DNA from 2 places in the Flavonifractor sp. An112 genome. Region 2 is predicted to be linked to the other one. Evidence: riboswitches for the same ligand, from Rfam matches in the RefSeq annotation. Region 2 holds a riboswitch; the other holds the start of a gene.
What was found. Region 2 has a riboswitch for cobalamin ahead of cbiD (cobalt-precorrin-5B (C(1))-methyltransferase CbiD). Riboswitches for the same ligand answer to the same signal wherever they lie in the genome.
Positions count from the first base shown of each region.

Region 1: linked by a shared signal. The riboswitch ahead of IHN22_RS02230 (hypothetical protein) and the one ahead of cbiD (cobalt-precorrin-5B (C(1))-methyltransferase CbiD) in region 2 are both predicted to bind cobalamin.

Region 1 covers NZ_CAJFGT010000008.1:20,982-24,373, reverse strand. The annotation lists gene polA (DNA polymerase I) at 1-340, opposite strand, end outside; gene IHN22_RS02230 (hypothetical protein) at 551-1,204, opposite strand; cobalamin riboswitch at 1,358-1,552, opposite strand; gene IHN22_RS02225 (DUF975 family protein) at 1,605-2,432, opposite strand; gene IHN22_RS02220 (sensor histidine kinase) at 2,481-3,392, opposite strand, start outside.
Region 2 covers NZ_CAJFGT010000004.1:26,965-30,356, forward strand. The annotation lists gene IHN22_RS01065 (cation-translocating P-type ATPase) at 1-1,258, shown strand, start outside; gene IHN22_RS01070 (GNAT family N-acetyltransferase) at 1,261-1,713, shown strand; cobalamin riboswitch at 1,762-1,945, shown strand; gene cbiD (cobalt-precorrin-5B (C(1))-methyltransferase CbiD) at 2,040-3,176, shown strand; gene cobM (precorrin-4 C(11)-methyltransferase) at 3,223-3,392, shown strand, end outside.

The DNA.
Region 1 (3,392 bases), on a different contig from region 2:
TACCGATGAGGTCGTCGGCCTCCCAGCCGTCCATCTCATAGCGAGGGATGTTCATGGCCTCCAGTACCTGCTTCAGGATGGGCAGCTGAGCCGCCAGTTCTTCCGGCATTCCCTTCCGCTGGGCCTTGTAGCCCTCATAGGCCAGGTGGCGGAAGGTGGGGGCCTTCCGGTCAAAGGTGACACACAGGGCGTCGGGCTGTTCCTCGTCTATCAGCTTGAGCAGGATATTCACGAAGCCATAGACAGCGTTGGTGGGGGTGCCGTCCTTGGTGGTGAGCAGCTTGATGCCGTAAAAGGCACGGTTGATGATGGAATTGCCGTCAATGACCATAAGCTTCATGAAAGGACCTCCTGCTGTCCGGCACACCGGACATAAAATCTCAGGTTATAGTATACCAGCTTTCTCCGTCCCATACAAGAGAAACGCCCGCCGGGTCACCTCACAATGGTGACCGCTATGCGTGCCGAGGCCAAATACCCCTCGGCAGAAGCCAGCAGGATATAGATCCTTCTGAGACGGCGGTATCAGGAAGGTCCTTCCCCTCCGGCTTCAGGCATGACCAACGTCCCGCGCCCAATAGCGCCGCATATGCCGGCGCACGGACTTACTCAGCGCAGGAATGCCCAGCAGTTCCAGTCCGGTCTGCCAGGTGCAGCCCACTTGTCTGAACAATACATCCAGCTCCCCGGGCAGCTCCTCCCGGCAGGGAGGCTGACCTGTCCGTCGGACCGCCGCGCAGTACTCCCCCAGTGTTTGTCGGGCATCCTCATCCAGGCATACGCCCCGGGACGCGCACCGCTTCAGGAAGGGCAGGGTGTCCACCCGCTCGGGCCAGTCCGCCGGCCACATCCGCTCTGCCGCCTGCTGGCGGCTCCTGCCCCGAGCCCGCCAACAGGCATGATGGAGGGAACCAAAGCGCTTTTCCAGATACCAGCGGTAGACGCACAGCAGCCGCTCCGGACGGGGCGAACCATTGCGCCCCTCCATGGTCTCCACCAGTGACTCCAATAGTTCTTCGTCGGAAAAGCTGGTATACACCTGTCTGCCAATGGGACATTCCGGGGAAAAATAGAGGGTAAGATCTCCATCCAGCTGCTGAGATAATCCGGGCGTATCGGTCATCTCCTCCTCCAGTTCCGCCAGCCACTGGCGATATCCATTCAATTCCCGCTGGGACAATCTGTTCTTTCCGGTCCGTTCCATAGCTTTACTACCTCCCTGCCGCTGCAAATGGATTCCGGCGGGGACATCCATGGCCCAGGCCATAGCAAAAGAAAAGAGTTTCCCGGACGGGAAACTCTTTTTTCATCAGCTCAAATGCCTGTGCTGTCACGCGCCATTTCCCCGCCGAATATGCGCGTTACCGTCGCGGCTGGCTGGTCTCCTGGCTTGGATTCAACCTTACGCCCGTCTTCCCATCCGTACCCGGACAGTGACCTTATGAGCGCTCGTCATCCTTACAGTAGAGAGGGCTGCTGCGGACTTGCACCGCATTCCCATTGAAAGCTCCGCCCCTGAGGACGGACAGCTACCAACCGCTGATTGGATTCAGTTGTTGTTTCTATTATATCATCTTCGTCCGAAAATACAATGCCTACTTTGGTTACATCCCGCCGTAAGGTCCGTTCCACCCGCCGGGCTGAGGCCGCTGAGGAAAGGCTCCATACACCACCCAGTTATAAAAATTGGCATTGGCCGCCCCCATATAGGGGCCAATCCACAGGCTCAGAATACCCAGGGTGAAGGGAGACAAAATCAGCCATCCCAGGAAGGACAGGTCCTGTACGAACAGTGCCATGATATTGCCCCGCATGGCGTTGCGGCTGTGGCCAATGGCCTCCAGGGCGCCCATCTCCGGGTGGTCCAGCAGAAAGTAGACCGCCAGCCGGTAACGATAGGATATGGCAATCATCCAAACCAGCATGATCAAAGCGCCGACAAGGATCAGGGTGACGCTGTGCATTAGATAGGCCAGGAACACAAAGCCCACATAGACCGCCATACCGATGAGCCCCCACAGGAACACAAACAGGGCCGACAGGAAATTCACAGCCAGTGCCCGTCCTATCGTATAAAAGCCATCCAGCAGATTTCGGTAGCTGGGACCTTCCCGCCGGGTCAATCGCAGGCTATAGGAGGTATATCCGTAATCCATCACCCAGCTATAGAGCGCCAGCAGCAGCTCCATGACCAGAATCACCGCAATGCGCTGGGGGGTAAAGATGGCGGTCAGGATCTCTTCCACTTCATAGCTGGTCTCTGTCAGATAAAAATAGGCAGCCTGAAAAGGCTCAGATACAAAATTCAGCACCACACTGCTCAGTACACCGGTCAGCAGCACATACACCAGCGTCACCAGCATGGGGTGGGGATAGGCCCCCCGCATGGCATCCCGTGCCAGCCACTTGGACTCAGGACGGTTATATCCCATGGTACTCCCTCACAATCGTTTCTACCTTGTTGAGGAAATGATACCACATCATGTTTCCGATTGCAACCCGGGCAGCACCACCGTAAAGGTCACGCCCCCCGTCCGGTTGACCGCCCAGCAGCGGCCTCCATGGGCCTCCACCGCCGCCCGGACAATGGCCAGGCCCAAACCGGTACCTCCGTCCGCCCGGCTGCGGCCCTCATCCCCCCGGTAGAAGGGCTCGAACAGGCGGTCCAGATGTTTTTGCGGGATGACGGGGCCGTCGTTGTCCACGGTCAGCGTGATCCGCCGTCCCTTTTGGGCCAGGGCAATGGTCACCGCGCCGCCGGGGGTGCAGTGGCGCAGGGCATTGTCCGCCAGATCATCCACCACTTCTTCCAACCGCAGCCGGTCCCCCAGCATGGATGCCGGAGCCAGTTGAATACGCAGTTCAATGTTCTTTTCCTCCGCCAGCAGAGACAGCCGTGCAGCACCATTCTCCACCAGCGCGGCCAGATCCAGGGGCTCCCGCTCCACCTTGCCGCCGCTCTCCAGCCGGGCCAGGTCCATCAGGCTCCCCACCAGGGCCGCCATCCGGTCGCTCTCAGCCACTACGGTGTCCAGGTACTGGCCCCGCTTGGCGGGGTCGATGTCCTCCCGCAGGGCCTCGGCATGGGTGCGCAGCACCGCCAGAGGAGTCTTGAGTTCATGGGCCGCCCCCCGGACGAAGGCCCGTTCCCGCCGGATGGCCCGACTCTCCAGCCAGGCGGTGAACAGGGCCAGTGCCACCGCCGCCGCCAGGGTGAGCAGAGCCGCCGGCTCCAGGCCGGCCAGCAGGTAATCCCCCGGCAGGCAATAGTTGGAGGCCACCGGATGCACGCCGTACTCCCTCAGATCGGCGTTTCCATTTCCCTTGTAAATCGTGTAAGTTCCGGTGGAGTACGCGTACATCCACCGTGGATTGTCCGCTTCAACAGCGTC
Region 2 (3,392 bases):
CAAGTGGAGCGCCGCCGTCTTTCCCGGCCACGGCGCCTATCTGGTGGGCGCTCCCGAGTTCATCCTGGGGCCCCGGTACGGGGATCTGAAGGAGCAGGTGGACCCCTGGTCCGCCAAGGGCTACCGGGTGCTGTTGGCCGCAGAATACCAGGGGATGCCCGACCAGAAGGGGCTGGACCCACGGCGGGTGTGCCCCATGGCCCTGGTACTGCTGTCCAACCGGGTGCGGGAATCGGCGCCCAAGACCTTCCAGTTCTTTGCCGAGCAGAAGGTGGCCGTTAAGGTCATTTCCGGCGATAACCCGGTGACGGTGGCCGAGGTGGCCCGTCAGGCGGGCATCCAGGGGGCGGACCGCTATGTGGACGCCGCCACCCTCCACTCCGATGCCGACATGGACCGGGCGGTGCGGGAATTTACCGTGTTCGGCCGGGTCACCCCCGACCAGAAGCGCAAGCTGGTCCAGGCCCTCCAGCGGGCGGGTCACACCGTGGCCATGACCGGCGACGGCGTCAACGACGTACTGGCCCTGAAGGACGCCGACTGCGGCATTGCCATGGCTTCCGGTGCGGAGGCCGCCTGCCACGCCGCCCAGCTGGTGCTCCTTAACTCCGACTTTGCCGCCATGCCCAAGGTGGTGGCCGAGGGCCGCCGGGTCATCAATAACATCCAGCGGGCCGCCGCCCTCTATCTGGTGAAAAACATCTTCTCCTTTTTCCTGTCTATCATCTCCCTGTTCGCCACCTTCCCCTACCCGGTGACCCCGCTGCAGATCTCCTTCCTCAGCGCCGTCACCATCGGCGTGCCCTCCCTCTTCCTGGCTCTGGAGCCCAACCACGCCCTGGTAAAGGGAAAATTTCTTACCAACGTGTTCCGGGCAGCCCTGCCCGGCGGCCTCACCGACCTGATCATCGTGCTGGGGCTGGAGGCCTTCTATCTGGTCTTTGGCTTTACCACCGATGAGTTGTCCACTATGTCTACCATCCTGCTGGTGGTCATCGGCCTGCTGGTGCTCTATCAGGTGTGTAAGCCCTTCGACTGGAAGCGGCGGGTACTGATGATCGCCATGTCTGCCTCCTCCGCGGTGGCCATCATCTGGTTCGGGGCCAGCTTTGGCCTGAGCCAGCTGACCATCCAGTCCTTCCTGGTGCTGGTGGTGTTCCTGTGCCTGTCCTACCCGGTGATGAACGTGCTGCTGAAGGTATGTCAGTACGGCGCCCTGCTGTGGGACAAGGCCAGACATATGAGGCGCCGCACATGAGTCTGACGGTACGGCCCTACCGTCCGTCGGACTGCCCCATTCTGGCGGAGCTCTTTTATCAGACGGTTCATGGGGTGTGCGGACAGGACTACACCCCGGAGCAGCTGGATGCCTGGGCCGACGGACAGGTGGATCTGGCGGCCTGGGATGCCTCCTTTCAGGCCCACACTACTTTGGTGGCGGAGTGGGACGGGATGGTGGCTGGCTTTGCCGATCTGGCCGACGACGGCTACCTGGACCGGCTCTATGTCCATAAGGATCTCCAGGGCCGGGGGATTGCCACCGCCCTGTGCGACGGCCTGCCCGGCGCCCGGCTGACCCATGCTTCTCTTACCGCCCGGCCCTTCTTTGAACACCGGGGCTGGCGGGTGGAGCGGGAGCAGCAGGTGGAGCGCCATGGGGTCAAATTGACCAATTTTGTCATGGCACGGGAACCGGCCCGTGCGCCCATATGACAAGAAATTACCTTTACTTTTCCCCTGAACCCTGATATAATGAGCGGAGAATTGAATTGTATCCGCAGTTGCGGCAGTGCCGCGAAAGGGGAAGCCGGTGCAAATCCGGCGCAGTCTTACCTCTACTGTAAGCGTGGACGAAGGCGCGAATACCATTGGCCCGTTGGGCTGAGAAGGTGCGCCGGAGGAGGAAACGCAAGCCAGGAGACCCGCTGCAGGGATACCGTATTGCGTAGCTCTGAGGTGGAGAGGTGCGGCATTTTTTCATTGAAAAAGGCCCTCCCCAAAGCTGGGGAGGGCCTTTTTGTGTCGAAGGAGGCGGTCTGGTGCTGGAACTGTATATCCCGGTGGGGAACAAGCAGCTGCGCTGCGGCTATACCACCGGCACTTGTGCCGCCGCCGCTACAGCCGGGGCGGTCCGGCTGCTGCTTACCGGGGAGGCTTTGCCCGCAGTGCGGGTGGATACCCCTGCGGGGATCACGGTGGAGGCTGAACTGCTGGAGCAGTCCGCCGGAACCGGCTGGGCCAGCTGTGCCGTCCGGAAGGACGGCGGGGACGATCCGGATGTGACAAACGGTACCCTGATTTTTGCCCGGGCGGAAAAAACCGGCGCCCCCGGCATTATCATCGACGGCGGTACCGGCGTGGGCCGGGTGACCCGGCCCGGGCTGGACCAGCCGGTAGGCGCAGCTGCCATCAACTCCACCCCCCGGATGATGATCCGGCACCAGGCGGAGGAGGAGATGGCCAGGGCGGGCTATACCGGCGGGCTGTCCATCACCATTTCGGTTCCGGAGGGAGAGACGCTGGCCGCCCACACCTTCAACCCCCGTCTGGGTATTGAAGGGGGCATCTCCATCCTGGGCACCAGCGGTATCGTCCGCCCCATGAGCGAGGCCGCCCTCATCGACTCCCTCTACCTGGAGCAGGATATAGCCAAAGCCGCAGGCGTGACCGAGCTGCTGGTCACCCCCGGCAACTACGGGGACTCCTTCGCGGAGGGGACTCTGGGCCTGGACTTGACCCACCGCTGCACCTGCAGCAACTATCTGGGTCACGCCATCGACCACGCTGCCGGGCTGGGCTTCCGATCCTTCCTGCTGGTGGGCCACCTGGGCAAGCTGATTAAAGTGGCGGCGGGGAACATGAACACCCACTCCAAGGTGGCCGACGGCCGGCGGGAGACCCTCACCGCCCACGCTGCCCTGGCGGGCGGGAGCCCGGCGCTGCTGAAAGCCCTCTTTGCCTGCCCCACCACCGATGCCGGGGTGGAGCTGCTGAAAGAGGAGGGGCTGCTGGAGCCGGTGATGGCCTCCATTGCCCAGGCCCTGGAGGAGGTATTGCACCACCGGGCCGGACCCGATCTGGCCATTGAGGCGGTGTTCTTCTCCAACCAGTACGGACTGCTGGGCAAGACAACAGGGGCCGGGAAATTGCTGGCCCTGCATCAATATCAATCGTAGGGGCGGCCTTTACGGCCGCCCGCCGGTACAGATAGGAGTTTCGATTATGGTACATTTCATCGGCGCGGGCCCCGGTGGGGCCGATCTCATCACCGTGCGGGGCGCCAGGCTGCTGGGGGAGGCGGATGTGATCATCTACGCCGGTTCCCTGGTGAACCCCGCCCTGCTGGATTATAAAAAGGAAGGCTGCCAGGTCTATGACAGCGCCAAGATGAC